Regions from separate parts of the Peribacillus sp. FSL P2-0133 genome, predicted to be linked through region 2. Evidence: riboswitches for the same ligand, from Rfam matches in the RefSeq annotation. Region 2 holds a riboswitch; each other region holds the start of a gene.
What was found. A riboswitch is a leader RNA that binds a small molecule or an ion and turns the genes downstream of it on or off. The one in region 2 is predicted to bind glycine.
Positions count from the first base shown of each region.

Region 1 (4,549 bases), 1.1 Mb from region 2:
ACTTTGTCATCAATTTTCTTGATCAGTTCCAGTGCTTTTTCAGCCTTGGAGTTCTGAACTGTTTCATTCACTTTAGAAAATAAATCATCAAGCTTTGCCAAAAAGTCAGGGGAAGGCTGATCATATTTTTCTTTCATATTCTTTAATGTATAAAAGACCGCCTCTCTGCTGCTGCATGCTTCCCTTTGGAGAGTGAGAGCCGAAAAGGCGCTTCCTTTTGATCCATCCGAAATAGGCTTGAATTTGGAAACAGCATCGTACAATGCTTGTTCCGTTGGAGAAAATTCAATGGTGATGGTTTCCACATGCCGTTTTGTCCATTCAATGCCAGTATCGGCCCGCCGGTTTCGAATCATGACAGTATTGACCAGTTCCTTTAGGTGTTCATCTTCAATGATGTTCCGGCCTTTCCCTTTATACTTTTCCGAAAAGAGTGAGGCATTTCCCAAGTGGCCCGGTTTCAATAACGAAACGAGGTGAAAAATCTCCTCGACTTTATTTTGAATCGGAGTGGCTGTCAGGAGTAAACAAAATTTCTTTTTCAGATTTTGGACGAATTCATAGTTCTTCGTCTTATTGTTTTTAAGTTTATGAGCTTCATCAATAATGATGAAGTCATATTCCTGAGTAAAAATGATATCTCGATGTGGAGCGCGTTTCGCTGTATCAATGGATGAAATGACCACATCACAGGATTCCCAAACATAACTTTTTCTCTGAACGACTGCCGGTATATGAAACTTGGTATTCAATTCAAAAGCCCATTGTGTGACAAGGGAGGCTGGAACAAGGATCAATACTTTTTTTACAAGGCCCCTAATCATATACTCTTTTAGGATCAAGCCTGCTTCAATTGTTTTTCCGAGCCCCACCTCATCAGCTAAAATGGCCTTTCCATTCATCTTTTCCACCACTTGCTTGGCTGCTTCCAATTGATGGGGAAGCGGGGTTAACTGCGGAAGGTGCTTGGGCGCCTGTAAACCTTCAAAATCAGGGATGATAAGATTTTCCTCCATTTGAACCGCCAACTTATAAAGCTCCCAATTTCCCCATGGACCGTCATTTTCCATTTTTTGCAGAAACTCGTCATTCCATTCAGAATTGAAGGATATATTGATTTTCATAGAAATAACTCCCTCTTAAATCATAATTTCCTTAATAAAAGGTCAAAACCCGAACATTTCGTATGTGAAGTAAGAAAAATATTTCTTTTCAAAAGATATTGCAGAGATAAGTTTCTTAGGGTAGGATATAAGTATATTTAGAAAATTCCAATTTCCAAACGCTACAAAGAATCTTTGTACATCGATTTTGCAGTTCGTGTTTTCTTAGTATGAGCTATAGGCTCCTAATTTATCCAAGATTACTGAAGGAGATCACTCAAACGGTTTCTGAAGTTTTAGGAGAATTGGCAGAGAATGCATTCCATGATGCTCAAAGGTTTTACCGATGCTTGGGGCTATTTCGCTTCCTTTCATTGGTAGACCATTCATATGCGGGTGAAGATAAGGGGAGAGACTACGGATGTAGCGCCGAAGGAGCAAACTTAGCAGTGAATCTCTCAGGCAAAAGAACTCTTATTGGACGCAACTCTGGAGAGCGCCGCCCGTTTTGGGACGGCCACCAAAGGGGAAAACCTATTACATAGGTAAACTTTCAGGTTTCAGGACAGAGAAAAAGCTCAAACGGGCTTTCTCTGTCCTTTTTTGTGCTTTTTTCACATCATGAATCAGGATATACCTGATGCGTAATGACAAGAAGCTTTTGATAATGAAGCCAATTAATTTAAAAAAATCTGAAGGGGGTCATTTTTTGACCAATTTAAAAAGAACACCACTATTTGAGGTTTATCGTGAATACGGAGGTAAAACGATTGATTTTGGCGGCTGGGAACTTCCTGTCCAATTTTCGGGTATAAAGGACGAACATGAAGCCGTACGTACAAAAGCGGGGTTATTCGATGTTTCCCATATGGGGGAAGTCGATGTTAAGGGTCCTGGGAGCCTTTCCTTTTTACAGAAGATGCTGACTAATGATATATCAAAGCTGCAACAGGGCGGTGCCCAATATACCGCCATGTGTTATGAAAACGGAGGCACGGTTGATGATCTTATCGTGTATAAAAGGGCTGAGGACGACTATCTGCTCGTGGTCAATGCAGCGAATACAGAAAAAGATTTCAATTGGCTGCAAGCTAATTTAACGGAAGATGTCCAAATTACGAATGTATCGAGTGACTATACACAGCTGGCACTTCAAGGACCATCTGCAGAAAAGATATTACAAAAACTATCGGGAAATACTGACTTAAGTGAAATTGGATTTTTCAAGTTCAAGGAAAATGTCCTGATCAACGGTATCTCCACGTTGGTATCCCGTACTGGATACACTGGTGAAGATGGGTTTGAGATATATAGCGACAGTGAAAATGGTCCTGCCCTTTGGAAGGCGATTATGGAAGCCGGAAAGGAAGAGGGGGTTCAGCCGATTGGTTTAGGTGCTCGTGATACCCTGCGTTTTGAAGCGAAACTGCCGCTGTATGGACAGGAGCTTTCAGCGGACATCACCCCGATGGAAGCCGGTATTGGTTTTGCAGTAAAAGTGGATAAGGAAGTGGATTTTTTCGGGAAAGCCGTTCTTGCTGAGCAAAAGGAGAAAGGAGCTCCCCGCAAGCTTGTGGGAATTGAAATGATTGACCGTGGCATTCCACGTCATGGGTATAAGGTCTACAGCGGTGATAAAGCCATTGGCGAGGTCACGACCGGTACCCAATCACCAACGTTGAAGAAAAACGTGGGATTGGTACTTATCGATAAGGAATTTTCGGTGCTGGATGCGGAAGTCGAAGTGGAAATCCGTTCCAAACGTTTGAAAGCCGTTATCATACAAACACCTTTTTATAAAAAACCACGTAAATAGAGAGGAATGGTCATTAGATGAAACATCGTTATTTACCCATGACAGAGCAAGATAAACAAGAAATGCTGGAAGCGATAGGGGTATCTACTGTTCAAGAACTTTTCAATGATATCCCTGAAAGCGTTCGTTTTCAAGGAGAATACGATATCAAGCCTGCTAAATCGGAACCTGCATTAATGAAAGAATTATCAAGGCTTGCTGCCAAGAATGCGGACCTTAAAAACTATGCTTCCTTCCTTGGTGCGGGTGTCTATGACCATTACGCACCGGTCATCGTCGATCATGTTTTATCCCGTTCTGAGTTTTATACGGCTTATACACCCTATCAGCCTGAAATTTCACAGGGCGAGCTTCAGGCGATCTTTGAATATCAAACGATGATATGTGAATTGACGGGCATGGATGTTGCTAACTCCTCCATGTATGACGGCGGGACGGCGCTAGCTGAAGCAGCCATGCTTGCTTCAGGCCAGACACGACGCAAGAAGATTCTCATTTCAGGAACCGTTCATCCTGAATCAAGAGAAGTTGTGAAGACATATGCGAAAGGGCAACGGGTGGAAGTGGTCGAAGTTCCTTATAAAGACGGTGTGACGGACTTAGCTGCTTTAAGGGAATTGGCGAATGATGACATTGCAGGAGTGATCGTGCAATATCCGAACTTTTTTGGCCGCATCGAGCCATTGAAAGAAATGGAGGAAATCATTCATGGAGTCAAGTCCATGTTTATCGTTTCCAGTAACCCGCTTGCATTGGGAGCTTTGACATCCCCTGGTGCACTCGGTGCAGATATCGTAGCGGGGGATGCCCAGCCATTCGGCATTCCAGCGGCATTTGGGGGACCTCATTGTGGATATTTTGCCGTTACTAATAAACTTGTTCGGAAAGTTCCGGGCCGACTCGTCGGTCAAACGGTGGATGAAAATGGAAAAAGGGGGTTTGTACTGACTCTTCAAGCTCGTGAACAGCACATTCGCCGTGACAAAGCCACATCCAACATTTGTTCCAATCAAGCTTTGAATGCCTTGGCAGCTTCTGTTGCAATGACCGCGCTTGGGAAAAAGGGTGTCAAAGAAATGGCCGTGCAAAATATTCAAAAAGCGCATTATGCGAAAAAAGTAATTATGGCAAAAGGGGTGGAAGTGATATTCGACGGTCCTTCGTTTAATGAATTTGTCATTAAACTGCCTGCTTCGTTTTCAGAAATCAATAAAAACCTTTTTGAAAAAGGGATGATTGGCGGCTTCGATTTAGGGACGGTTTATCCTGAGCTGAAAGACCATATGCTGGTCGCGGTAACTGAACTTAGAACAAAAGAAGAAATTGATGCACTTGCGCAGGAATTGGGGGATCAACATGAATAATCAAGATCAATCACTCATTTTTGAAATCAGTACTTCCGGTCGAATCGGATACAGTCTGCCAGAAATGGATGTTGCAACTATTCCGCTCGAAGAAATTCTTCCTGCCGACTACATCCGTGAAGAAGAGGCAGAGCTTCCTGAGGTGTCCGAACTGGATATCATGCGTCATTATACAGCACTTTCCAAACGGAATCATGGGGTGGATTCGGGTTTTTATCCGCTGGGTTCATGCACGATGAAATATAATCCGAAAATAAATGAAAATG
Region 1 covers NZ_CP150254.1:3,885,943-3,890,491, reverse strand. Annotated here, with positions in the region: gene MKY17_RS18645 (SNF2-related protein) at 1-1,124, opposite strand, end outside; glycine riboswitch at 1,500-1,587, shown strand; gene gcvT (glycine cleavage system aminomethyltransferase GcvT) at 1,813-2,919, shown strand; gene gcvPA (aminomethyl-transferring glycine dehydrogenase subunit GcvPA) at 2,937-4,283, shown strand; gene gcvPB (aminomethyl-transferring glycine dehydrogenase subunit GcvPB) at 4,276-4,549, shown strand, end outside.
Region 1: linked by a shared signal. The riboswitch ahead of gcvT (glycine cleavage system aminomethyltransferase GcvT) and the one ahead of glyA (serine hydroxymethyltransferase) in region 2 are both predicted to bind glycine.

Region 2 (4,549 bases):
AGGTGAGTAAAGTTCGGAAACTGCTTTAACTGACTCGATCGTTCCCATCGATTCATTGACAGTTACTTCATCATCAATCGCTGGATTTTCAACAAAGACGATATCACCTAACGCTTTTTGTGCATAATCAGAGATTCCAATACGAACACGGTTTCCTTCTAATTGTTGCACCCACTCATGTTCTTTGCTATATCGAAAACTTGATAATAATTTCGTCATTGTATTTTCCCCTTTTCTTTTCTTTTTTGTTTTTTAACTATTCCCATAATTCAGAATATAATTTGGGTAATTTTGCTCTTAAGTAGTCGATTTTAGGCTGCATGCAAGGTAACGGATATCGACTCATGAAAACTACACGATAACTCTATTAAAATATTTCCGCTTACCTTTTGTAGAATGGTGCATTAACAATAACGGCTTCAATCTGTTTATTTCGGATTTCCACTATTATTGGTGTCCCCACTTCAGCTTGATCGGCTGATACCAAGGCAAGACCTAAGCTTTTCTTCAAAGATGGTGATTGTGTTCCTGATGTAACAATACCTATTTCCTCTCCATCTTTAGAAATTACCTTGTAACCATGACGCGGAATCCCCCGGCCTGTTACTTCAATCCCTACTAATTTTCGTTTTAATCCAGTTTCTTTTTGTTCTGTAAGAGCAGACTTTCCGATAAAGTCACTTTCTTTGTTCGTCTTTACGACAAAGCCGATTCCTGCTTCAAGCGGGCTGATATCATTACTTAGTTCTTGGCCATAGAGTGCAAGACGTGCTTCCAGCCGAAGCGTGTCCCGTGCACCAAGTCCGCATGGTTTTAATCCACTCGTGGCTCCTGTTTCTAAGATCTTTTCCCAAAGTGCTACCGCTTTGTCTGCAGATAAATAAAGCTCATATCCATTTTCTCCTGTGTAACCTGTACGGGATACAAGTACATCGGAAATCCCCGAGATGTTGACGTGTTGGGCGAATTTAAAAGAACCAATTTCTGATAAATCAATTTCCGTTAACTTTTGCAAAATGCTTTCTGCCTTTGGTCCTTGGATGGCAAGCTGAGCGATGTCTTCCGAAATATTTTGGAGCTCCATCTCTCCTTTTACATGCTGCTTCATCCATTCGTAATCTTTCTCAATGTTTGCAGCATTAATGACAAGTAAATATTTTTCATTTCCTAATTTATAAACTAATAAATCATCGACCGTTCCACCGTCTGGATAACACATTGCGGTATACTGTGCTTGATTGATGCCAAGCTTTGTTACATCGTTTGTAACAAGGTAGTTAATATAACTCTCGGCATCTTTCCCTTCCACAAGTACTTCTCCCATATGAGAAACATCAAAAAGTCCTGCTTCAGTTCGAACAGCTTCATGCTCTTCTAAAATGCTGGTAAATTGAACCGGTAGAGCCCAGCCACCAAAATTTATAACTTTTGCCCCGTATTTTTTATATACTTCAAAAAGCGGTGTTTGCTTTAATGCTGTTTCAATACCCATGATTTACCCCCAATTATGATTTTCTGCAAAATAGTTCAACTGTTACAGGTTTCTTTATTGCTAGTAGTATCTCGCTGCCATGGCAGTTGCTCAGGTTTCAGCAAAGGCATAATTCCATTAAGCTGCCCCTTTCTTTACACAGTAGTTGGCTGTTGAAATAACGGATAAACATCACAAATCTCTTTGGTTGTTTCTCTTGCTTTCTGAATGACGTCTTTATTACCTTTACTCTTTAGAACAGTTGCAATCACTTCACCAATTTTCACCATCTCTTCCCTCTTCATGCCTCGAGTTGTTAAAGCTGCTGTCCCCATTCGGATACCGCTCGTAACAAATGGCTTTTCTGGATCATAGGGAATCGTATTTTTATTCACGGTAATGCCTGCGTCTTCCAATAATTTCTCCGCTTCTTTTCCTGTTAAATTCCACGGACGCAAATCTAAAAGGACAATATGATTATCTGTTCCACCAGAAACAAGTGCTGCACCTTCATTTTTTAATGTTTCGCCAAGTGTTGTAGCATTTTCAATGACTTGTTTCGCATAATCCTTAAAGCTTGGTTGTAAAGCTTCGTTGAATGCAACTGCTTTTGCTGCAATGATATGCATAAGTGGACCGCCTTGAATTCCTGGGAATACGGATTTATTAATCGCTTTGATAATTACTTCATCGTTCGTTAAAATGATGCCCCCCCGAGGTCCTCTTAATGTTTTATGAGTTGTACTTGTCACAACATCCGCATATGGGATTGGGGATGGGTGAAGACCAGTAGCTACCAGCCCGGCTATATGAGCCATATCCACCATAAGTTTTGCACCAACTTGATCGGCGATTTCTCTAAATCGTGCAAAATTAATCGTTCTTGGATAGGCACTTGTTCCTGCAATAATCAATTTAGGTTGTTCTTTCTTTGCGATAGCTTCCAACTCATCATAATCAATTAACTGAGTATCTTCTCTAACTCCATAAGACACAACTTCAAACCATTTTCCTGAAACGCTGACTGGACTTCCATGAGTTAAGTGGCCACCATGTGAAAGGTTCATTCCCATCACCTTATCACCAGGCTGAAGGAGTGCGAAAAAAACTGCGAAATTGGCTTGTGCACCTGAGTGAGGCTGAACATTTGCATATTTGGCACCAAAAAGCTTTGTTAGACGCTCAATGGCCGTTTGTTCTGCCACATCGACAAATTCACATCCACCATAATAGCGCTTTCCTGGATAACCTTCTGCATATTTATTTGTCATCACGCTTCCCATTGCCTCTAATACATCTGGGCTAACAAAATTTTCTGATGCAATCAATTCCAGTGTTTGATGTTGACGTTGTCCTTCTTTCTCAATCGCTTTAAAAATGGTTGAATCATTTTGTTGTAAACTCATTTCATTTTCCCTCCCGGACATTTTTGTTAATTCTGAATTTTTACATAATTTTCAATTCCAATATGGTGCTCTTTCCCGCTACAGGCCTGCTTTTCTATGAAAACTGCTAAAAACAGTATGCTTTACAACCTTTTTTGCACGCAAAAAAGGACAGAAAAGGGTCGTAGCGTTCTCTACCCTTCTCTGTCCTTTTACCTGAGAGTTTAGCTCCATTTTTTAATAGAGCCTTTCCCCTTTGGTGGCGTATATGTTTATACGCGCTCTCCAGAGGTGCGTCCATTTGTGGTTCCATCTACCTGAGAGATTTATTCCAAGGGTCTTTTTGGAACTTGCTCCTTCGGTGGCTTGTCGCTTTGCACTCTCCCACAACTGTCATCCGCTTATTCAATTTGGTACATTTAGAATAGTTGTTGAGAATAATTATGTCAAGCATTTTTGAAAGCGCTAACAATACTATTCTATAATATTTATTTCGAATTATCATAGAATCAACCAGATATCTTTGGCTTTTTAAAACGGGCAGATTTTTTACTCACCCAGTTGGAAAAAATGGAGCGGCAACTATCTGGACAAACACAGCAAATAGAATCAAAGGATTTCTTGCCTCTTAATTCCCCGCTACCTCTCTCTGATTCGCCTGATCCACCTTCGTTATGCGCATCTTATAAATCGCAATCAGCATAATGAACCAAACAGGAGTAACGAATAAGGCAACACGAGTGTCGTCCGCAAGTGCAAGAACAACTAGGACGAACGCTAGGAAAACAAGGATCAAGTAATTGGAAATTGGATAAAGTGGTAATTTAAATTTGTTCTTTTTCACTAGATCTGGTCTTGTTTTACGGTATTTCAAATGACTGATGACTGTAATTCCCCAAATAAAGATGAAACATACGGTAGAAATACTTGTAATCAAGGTAAATACTCCTTCAGGCATTAAATAATTCAAAACAACAGAAATTAAAATGACAACAGTTGAAAAGAACAATGCATTGGAAGGTACTTTACGGTCATTAAGTTTTGCAAACGGTACAGGTGCATTTTTATCTTTGGCAAGTGAGTATACCATCCGGCTTGTACTGAAGATTGCGCTGTTACATGCCGAAGCAGCCGATGTTAGGACTACAAAATTAACGATACCAGCAGCTCCAGCAATACCTACAGCCACAAATACTTGAACGAATGGGCTTTCCGTTGGGATGATTGCGTTCCACGGATAAACACTCATAATGACAATAAGTGCGCCAATGTAGAAAATTATAATCCGAATAGGAATATTATTGATCGCCTTGGGGATAACTTTTTCTGGATCTTCTGTTTCACCTGCTGTAAGTCCTACAAGTTCAATGCCCACAAACGCAAACACTACCATCTGGAATGAGAGGACAAAACCATTTATTCCATTTGGGAACATACCTTCGTGACTCCATAGATTCGTGAAACTTGCTGCGCCTGAATCAGTGGAAAAGCCTTTAATAATCATGAAAATACCGATAACAATTAATGCTAGAATAGCTATGACCTTAATTAATGCGAACCAGAATTCCATTTCGCCAAAAAGTTTTACGGTTGCAAGATTCATAAATAGCAATATGACTAGTGCAATTAATCCAGGCATCCACTGCGGTACGGAGGGAAACCAATACTGAGTATAAAGTCCAACTGCTGTTAA
Region 2 covers NZ_CP150254.1:2,771,441-2,775,989, reverse strand. Annotated here, with positions in the region: gene gcvH (glycine cleavage system protein GcvH) at 1-219, opposite strand, end outside; gene gcvT (glycine cleavage system aminomethyltransferase GcvT) at 383-1,492, opposite strand; gene glyA (serine hydroxymethyltransferase) at 1,627-2,877, opposite strand; glycine riboswitch at 3,051-3,155, opposite strand; gene MKY17_RS13310 (amino acid permease) at 3,485-4,549, opposite strand, start outside.

Region 3 (4,549 bases), 1.6 Mb from region 2:
GATGTGTGTGCGGCTAATGATGTATTCGGTATACCAAGTTTCATCGCGTATGATAATGGTAAAGAGCTAGGCAGATTCGTGAGCAAGGATCGTAAAACGCAAGAACAAATTGAGGAATTCATACAATCACTATAATCAATATCCCCTTCTCGCTGGGGATTTTTCAATGAAGAGGAGGGTCAGTCATGAAAATGGACAGCACGAAGCTGAAAAATATCCTGAAGGAACGTTTAAAAGATGAAAATCGCACATTTAAATTCGATAGCAAGAAAGATACGTTACGGGTGGAAAATGTGAAGACCGGGAAGGGTATCACCATCGAGTTGCCTCCTGTACTTGCTAACTATGAAAACGTACAGGAAAAGGCCATCGATGAAATTATCTATTACGTGGAAGAGGCCCTGAATGTGATGGGGGGAGAACATAGCATGGAAGGCAAGGAGAAATTCATTTTCCCAGTCATCCGCTCGACCTCCTTTCCAATGGAATCGGAAGAAGGAAATCCATTTTTATTCGATGAGCATACGGCTGAAACCCGGATTTTTTATGCCCTTGATTTAGGGAAAACCTACCGTCTTATAGATGAAAAGATGATTCAACGGGAAAATTGGCAGGGTGACAGGATCCGTGAAATTGCCCTTTTTAATGCCCGTTCCCTCTCCACTGAAATGAAGTCGGATATCGTTGCAGGTAATGCATTTTATTTTTTGAACACGAATGATGGTTATGATGCCAGCAGGATCCTGAATGAATCATGGCTTCGGGAAATGAAGGACAAGATCGAGGGAACCATGGCTGTGGCCATTCCCCATCAGGACGTCATCATCATTGCCGATGTGAAGAATGATACGGGCTATGATATTCTTGCGCAAATGGCGATGAGCTTCTTTGCCAGCGGTCATGTTCCAATAACGGCTCTATCATTTCTTTACGAAGAAAATGAGTTGGAGCCCATCTTCATTATGGGTAAAAACAAAAAGCGTGAACAATAATATATTGAATACATAAGGACCGTGTCAGCATCTGACAGCGGTCCTTTTAAAGTTTAATAGAGTTTATGACCCTTAGAGTTGATATTTATTTTTTAATCGGTGATAATATAATTGTAATATTTTGAAAATATGGAATAAAACAATATAACGAGCGGATGAACGTTGTGGGAGAGTGCAAAGCATTGAGCCACCGAAGGAGCAAGTTCCAAAAATATCCCTTGGAGCAAATCTCTCAGGTAAATGGTACCGCAGCTGGACGCAACTCTGGAGAGCGCGCAGGAAGTGTGCCACCAACGGGGAAACCTCCATGACCAAAATGGAGTTAATCTCTCAGGTAAAAGGACAGAGAAGGGAGCGGTAAGTTTACGGAACCCTTCTCTGTCCTTTTTTATTTGGCTTTTTACATACAGAAGGTTTACAGCGAACATGGAACTTACTAATATGCTAATCAACTTGAAATAATGGGGGAGAATAATCGTGAATGTGAAAAGCAAATTAATGAACATGCTTGAAGCCCGTAAAGGGGAAATGGTTCAAATCCGCCGTCATTTACACGAGAATCCGGAGCTATCCTTCAAAGAAGAGAAAACGGCAAAATATATCATTGATTTTTATAAGGGGAAAGATGTATCGATTCAAACGAATGTAGGAAATGGATTAGGGATCATCGTGACGATCGAAGGTGGAAAACCAGGGAAAACGATAGGTCTCCGTGCCGATTTCGATGCACTGCCGATTTCAGAAGAAGCGGAGGTTCCATTCCGTTCAAAAAATGAAGGTGTCATGCATGCCTGCGGACACGATGGGCATACCGCTTATTTATTGGTATTGGCAGACTGCATCAATGAGCTGAAAGATTCCCTATCAGGTACGATCAAAATAATTCATCAACATGCAGAAGAAACACCCCCCGGAGGAGCCAAAAGCATTATGGAATCAGGGTTTTTGGATGAACTGGATGCTGTTTTTGGAATCCATTTATTTCCTTCTCATCCAGCAGGGGTTGTCGGGTATCGCGGCGGCTATTCGATGGCTGGACGGACCTATTTCAAGTTAGCGATAAAGGGTGTAGGCGGCCATGGATCCTCCCCGCATATGGCTAATGATACCATTGTGGCAGGCGCCCATTTCGTGACAGCCGTACAAACCGTAATCAGCCGTCGCTTGAACCCTTTTGATATGGGTGTAGTCACAATCGGCTCCTTCGATGGAAAAGGAAGCTTTAATGTCATTAAAGATCGTATAGAAATTGAAGGGGATGTTCGTTATATGACAGCAGAGACCCAACAGCTGATCGATAAGGAAATCCACCGGATCGTTAAAGGGGTAGAAACGGAATTTGATGTTCAGTGCGAACTTACATATGTTCCCGATTATCCTCCGTTATATAATGACCCTGAACTGACGCGATTCGTGAAAAATAGCCTGGAAAGCATGGATGACAAAGATATTAAGAAGGTTGTGGAATTTCCGGTTTTCTCTGGTTCAGAAGATTTTTCGTATTATGCAGAAAAGATTCCTGGCTGCTTCTTTTACATTGGCTGTAAACCGAAAGGGGTGGAGAAGGCATATTTCAATCACCATCCTAAATTCGACATTGATGAGGATGCCCTTTTGATCGCTTCCAAATCAGTGGCGCAGGTTGTATGCAGTTTTTATGAATGGAAATAGTACCTTTGGTCTTTGTTTGCAAAAAAAACGCAGAAACCCACAAAACACCGTTCGGTATTAACGAACGGTGTTTTATGGGTTGCGGCAGGTATTTGGATGCCGTCGGCGGTTTCATGAAGGATGTTGCAATGAATTGGCCAGTCTGCTTCAAAGGCTGCATGAAAACTTAATCTCTTTGTAAACGCGATTTAACAGCGGTGTTTTATTTAAATAGTAGACTAGGGGCTAATGTTATTTCGCAATTAATAGGTTTAAACTCATTCCAAAAGGGGTTTAATAGGGTAGGAGTTCTGCGAAATACGTTAAGTTAGCAGGAATACGATAAAAAAAAAAGATGCTAATCCCAATTCAGCTTAAATTTTCTCGATATTTTTAAAATAACTGGTAGAATTAGTTACATAACTACAGATGTAGAAAGAGTGATAGTTTTGAAATGGCTAAATAAGATGAAAAAATGGTTCCAAGCAGAGGAAATTATTGAAATCGAAGAAATTATTATAGATGAGCCGCTTGATGAAGAGACATTAAAGAAAATGGATTTTTCAAAGCTTTCTAAGTCAAAGAAAGAAGAAATAAAGGTTTACAATCAAAAAGTGGAAAAAATGTCCCAGACGCCAGACCCGGATACGAAAATCCTGTTTCAATATCCAAAAGGACAGTTCAAGTTTCCGCTCATTCCAGACCGGGAGCAGAATAAAAGAAAGCCTAGGGAAAGAAACAGGGAAGAAAGTGAACCCAAACAGGGGAAGAATGTGACCAAAGAAACAACGAGAAGGCCTGTAAGGGATACTGAACCAAAACGGAGAAGCTTCGACCGGGAGGAAACCTCAAAAATAGTCCCGTCAAATACTCCATTCCGCCCAACGGAAATCCCTTCACCCATTTATGGGTTCCGTCGTCCGGAAAAAAAAACAGTCCCTTCTGAAGAAATTGTCGAATATGAATTAGAAAGCAAAATGCCCATCCTTAAAAAAGAAGGACCCGATATCGAGATTCCGGTACCGATCCCTGAAATCTCAAAAGAAGTGTCACATGAGGAAATGACGATAGAACCATCCGTTCTTATACCGGAACAAGCTGAAAAAAAAAGGGAAGATTCGGAGATACCCGCTTTCTTTCGTAGGAATTCCATTGAGTCACTGCCAGAAGAAGCAGTAAGCGAGCCTGACATAATTGAGCCTGCGGTGGAAAAAGAGGCTATTGAACAGGACCAGGTCGATTTTGGACGCGAAGTCGCTGTATCCATCATGGAACAGGCGGACGACACCCCGCCTGAAGCTATATCGGTTCCTGGGGAGGTTGCTGCACAATCAAATCAACCATCCGTTAGTCAAGGGACACTGCCTGAAGATCCATCTGAGGCAATACCTGAAGTGCAGCCTAAACGTCCGAAAAAACATATCCCATTTAATGTGATGATGCTTAAGCAAGATCGGGAAAAAAACAGCTTCATGAATAAAATGATGCCGGAAAAAAAAAGCCTTAATTCGGAAAGGGCAGTAGTTTCCCCTGATAAGCGACCAATGAATGATGCTGCTGAAACGGAGACAGGACAAGCGAAACCATCCGCCATTCCTGAACGGAAACAAGAGGAAGGCAGAGTTATGCCGAAAGAGGGGACTCCGGTCATTACACCAACCTTTTTGGACACTAAGGCTGGTTCGGAAATCGCCGCCGTGCCTGTAAATACAGTTGAATCCAATATTGGTTCCAGCCCGGTCACTAAGCCGCTCTTGGAACAGGAATCCCCCATTTCCGGAAATGGGTATCAAGAAGCAGTTTATACAGAGGCGGCAGCAGAAAGTGGCCAGGGCGATACCCCTGCAGTTTTTGGCTCCGTGGAAGCGGAGGATAATCCATATTATGTGTTTCCGAATATCGAATTG
Region 3 covers NZ_CP150254.1:4,330,035-4,334,583, reverse strand. Annotated here, with positions in the region: gene MKY17_RS20805 (thioredoxin family protein) at 1-135, shown strand, start outside; gene MKY17_RS20800 (DUF1444 domain-containing protein) at 186-992, shown strand; glycine riboswitch at 1,247-1,348, shown strand; gene MKY17_RS20795 (amidohydrolase) at 1,476-2,663, shown strand; gene MKY17_RS20790 (DNA translocase FtsK) at 3,092-4,549, shown strand, end outside.
Region 3: linked by a shared signal. The riboswitch ahead of MKY17_RS20795 (amidohydrolase) and the one ahead of glyA (serine hydroxymethyltransferase) in region 2 are both predicted to bind glycine.

Region 4 (4,549 bases), 2.1 Mb from region 2:
ATCGTGCAATATGCCGGCACTCCATTTTTAGATACTTTAGCAAAGGCTTTCGGAGCTTGGCCATTCAATGCCAGTGTGTAAAGCATACGTCCTGCACTGAAAATCCCACTGTTGCATCCAGACATTGCTGCAGTGATTACGACAAAATTAATGATGCCTGCCGCTGCAGTGATACCTATTTTGGCAAAGGTTGAAACAAATGGACTGCCTAAGTCATCCAGTTGATCCCAAGGGAATACTGTCACGATGACGAATATGGCACCAATGTAGAAAATTAAAATGCGCCATATGATTGATTGGATCGCTTTTGTTACGGTCTTGGTTGGATTCTTCGCTTCTCCTGCTGTGATTCCGATAAGCTCAACGCCTTGATAGGAAGCCACTACTAGGGAAAGCGCGAAGAAGAATCCTGTCCAGCCTCCCGTAAAGAAGCCGCCATTTGCCCAAAGATTCGATAATCCAATAGCATCCCCGCCATTCCCTATTCCAAAGAAGATAAGGCCAAGGCCGGCAATGATCATCAATATAATCGTTATGATTTTTATAAGCGCAAACCAAAATTCAAATTCCCCGAAGGATTTAACCGAAATAAGGTTTGCCGCCCCCAAGATGATCATGGCGACCACACCTGGTATCCAAGCAGGTAACTCCGGGAACCAATATTGCATATACAACCCAACCGCGATGATTTCGGACATTCCGACGATTACCCATTGAAACCAATTGCTCCAAGCAGTCATATAACCTGCCAAGGGATGTATATAGCTGCTCGCAAAGGTTGCAAAAGAACCTGTAGTCGGTTCTAAATATAGCATCTCACCCATGGAACGCATGATGAAAAATATAAAAATACCTGCGATTGCATAAGCAAGCATAACAGAGGGCCCGGTCCATTTGATCGTGCTCGCAGAACCCATGAATAAACCGACCCCGATGGTTCCGCCTAAAGCTATCATTTGAATATGTCTTGATTCCAGCCCTCTCTTTAATTCCTTGTTCGACATGATTAACTCCCCCAGATGCAATATCGGTAATGCTTTTCCATCCTTGCCACGAACGACTCTCTTTTAATTAGAAATGCTTTATCGTAATCAATATTACATAACACTTCAATTATATTTTCTTATCTTATAATAGTAAATATTCTGTAAAAATACAATTGTATTTTTGAAATAAACAGTTACCAATAATATCTTGTCGATTTTTCTAATCTAAAAATATCATTTTAAAAAAATGATGTTCAGTATTTTATAATAGTGATCGTTCAAAAAGAGCAGAAAACTATCACTTCTGCTTAAACCTTAAGTTAAATACAAACCACTATTAAACTGCGATAATGCCTGTTTCATTTCAAAAATATTGTTGACCTACCGAAAAATTGATGATAGAATTCCAATATTATTTTATAAGCATAATGAATGATCCAACAGTGGAAGATTAACACTGACAGACATTTCTTCACAACCGCATACAAGCAAGCGATGAATGCTATGGATGACACTATAGCAGGAGCAGCTTCTGGAGAGACTGTACAAGATGCAGCGCCGAAGGATTCACAATCTCAGGCAAAAGGACAGAAGAGTAACGAATGATAGAATTGTTATTCTGAACCCTTTAAGAGATTGGTATTATCCAATCTCTTTTTTTATTGTCCATTTTGTGATTGGACTTAAAACTACACTCTTGAAAACCAATGGAATAGGCAAGCAGGGCAAAAAATCACGTCCCTCTCTCCAAGACCATGCAGGTTGAAATCATTACTAACAAGACTATAAAAAACGGGGGCGTAAGAATTGGCTAAACAGGAATTAAAAAGAGATTTAAAAAATCGACATGTACAACTGATTGCAATAGGAGGAACCATTGGCACCGGTTTATTTTTAGGATCCGGAAAAGCCATACAATTGGCTGGACCTTCCATTATATTCTCCTATCTGATAATAGGGATTGCCTTGTTTTTTGTGATGAGGGCGCTGGGCGAATTGCTATTATCCAATGCAGGTTATGCATCATTCACTGAATTTGCAACCGAATATGTCGGTCCATGGGCTGGATTCGTGACAGGTTGGACATATTGGTTCTGTTGGATCATGACCGCAATGGCCGATATCATAGCTGTCGGTGTCTATATACAATATTGGTTCGATATCCCTCAATGGATTCCAGCTCTAATATGCCTAGTCATTCTGTTAGGGTTGAACCTATTGACCGTTAAGTTATTTGGCGAATTGGAATTCTGGTTTGCCATCATTAAAGTAATCACGATCATTGCCTTGATCATCGTAGGAATCATTCTATTGATCATCGGCTTCAACACCAATACCGGAACGGTTTCCATAACGAACCTATGGAATCATGGGGGCATGTTCCCCAATGGCATTTCCGGATTCCTATTATCATTACAGTTGGTCGTCTTCTCATTTGTCGGTGTCGAATTGGTCGGGGTTTCCGCAGCGGAAACGGCGAACCCGAGAAAGAACATTCCTTCTGCCATCAATAAAATCCCTGTCCGGATTTTACTTTTCTATGTTGGTGCCCTATTCGTCATTCTCTGTGTCAACCCATGGACACAACTTGATGCCTCAAGCAGCCCATTTGTAGAGGTCTTTGCGTTAATCGGCATTCCTGTCGCTGCAGGAATCATCAACTTCGTCGTGTTGACATCCGCTGCTTCTGCATGTAACAGCGGTTTATTTTCAACAAGCCGAATACTCTATACGTTAAGCAGAAATGGCGAAGCCCCTGCTAAACTGGAAAAATTAAATAAACAGGCTGTTCCAAGCAATGCCTTATTAACATCCACAATCGTTGTATCAATAGGGGCATTATTAAGCAAGCTGATACCGGAACAGGCATTTACCGTCGTGACGACCATCAGTGCCATCTGTTTCATTTGGGTATGGAGCATTATCTTGATCTCCCATATCAAATATTCGAAAACAAGGCCTGATCTAAGAGCCGAATCGACTTTCAAGGCTCCTTTTACACCCTTTGTCAATTACGCCATTTTAGGATTATTCCTATTCATCCTTATTGTTATGCTATTCGCTGAAGCTACACGACTATCACTGCTCTTGACCCCGATCTGGTTCATACTCTTGGTGATACTATATAACTATCGGAAAAAAAATAGCTAAAGGAAATAAAGCCTTGAATTCAATTCGAATTCAAGGCTTTATCCATCTAAGAAACATATCAAGATTAGGCAGTTGGCACTTTTTTGCTAAAATATATCACCCAACTCCATTAAATTTTATATCAAAATAGTGTAAGCTATTATATATCATCGGACCTTTTTAAAAGAAGGTAAATCCGTCTTGTATGAATTTTCCTTCCCGGTTTGGTTCACCCAGCCATCAGTGGCATTGAAGAATAAACCCCATTGATGGACGTTTCACTTATTTAAAACGGAGGGGTTTGTTTAATGAAGATTATATATATCCTTACTCTAGTTCCTTTTATAGGCATACTAGGATTTCTACCTTTTGTTAATAAAATAGAACCATACGTATTAGGGATGCCTTTCAATATGTTCTGGATGGCTATGTGGGTTGTCCTTACCTCTGCCATATTGGGCATCATGTATAAGCTGGATCCCAGGAATCGGGAAGGTGACCAGAAATGAATATTGCTCTCTTAATCATTTTAGCATTTTTACTTCTATCGATATTTTTAGGGATACGCTCTTCAAAAGGAAAAGATATGAACTTGGAACAATGGACGGTGGGCGGACGTGGTTTTGGTGCGATTTTCGTCTTTCTGCTGATGGCCGGGGAAATCTATACGACCTTCTCCTTCCTTGGCGGCAGCGGCTGGGCATATGGCAAGGGCGCACCCGCTCTATATGTTCTAATTTACATTACTCTGTCTTACGTATTATCCTATTGGCTCCTTCCGGAAATATGGAAATATGCCAAAGAAAATAAACTGATGTCTCAATCCGATTTCTTTGTGAGCAAATATAAGAGTCCCAGTTTAGGAATTTTGGCTGCACTTGTCGGTGTGGTGTCGATGATTCCAGTGATCGTCGTGCAGCTGAAAGGATTGGGAATCATTGTCTCAGAGGCATCTTATGGTGCCATCTCAATGTCCGAGGCAGTTTGGATGGGGGCGATCAGCCTAACCATTTATGTGATGATCTCCGGTATACACGGTTCTGTTTGGATAGCGGTCATTAAAGATATCATGATGGTCGCCATAATAGGATTTTTGGGGATTTATCTGCCGATCCATTACTTTGGCGGATTTCAGCCGATGTTTGAAGCGATTGATGCGGCCAAACCTGGTTTTCTAAAGTTCCCTGACCAGGGACTTAGCGTATCATGGTTTATCTCCACGGTAATATTGCTCGTATTCGGTTTCTATATGTGGCCACAAGTTTTCAGCGCTGTCTATTCAGCACGCAGCGGCAAGGTATTTCGAAAAAATGCCATCATCAGCCCTTTATATACACTCATGCTGTTATTCGTCTTTTTCGTTGGGTTTACAGCTATATTGAAAGTGCCCGGACTTGTTGGGGCAGATGCAGACCTCTCATTGCTGCGCCTTT
Region 4 covers NZ_CP150254.1:667,518-672,066, reverse strand. Annotated here, with positions in the region: gene MKY17_RS03240 (amino acid permease) at 1-1,004, opposite strand, end outside; glycine riboswitch at 1,509-1,587, shown strand; gene MKY17_RS03235 (amino acid permease) at 1,794-3,137, shown strand; gene MKY17_RS03230 (DUF3311 domain-containing protein) at 3,425-3,625, shown strand; gene MKY17_RS03225 (sodium:solute symporter) at 3,622-4,549, shown strand, end outside.
Region 4: linked by a shared signal. The riboswitch ahead of MKY17_RS03235 (amino acid permease) and the one ahead of glyA (serine hydroxymethyltransferase) in region 2 are both predicted to bind glycine.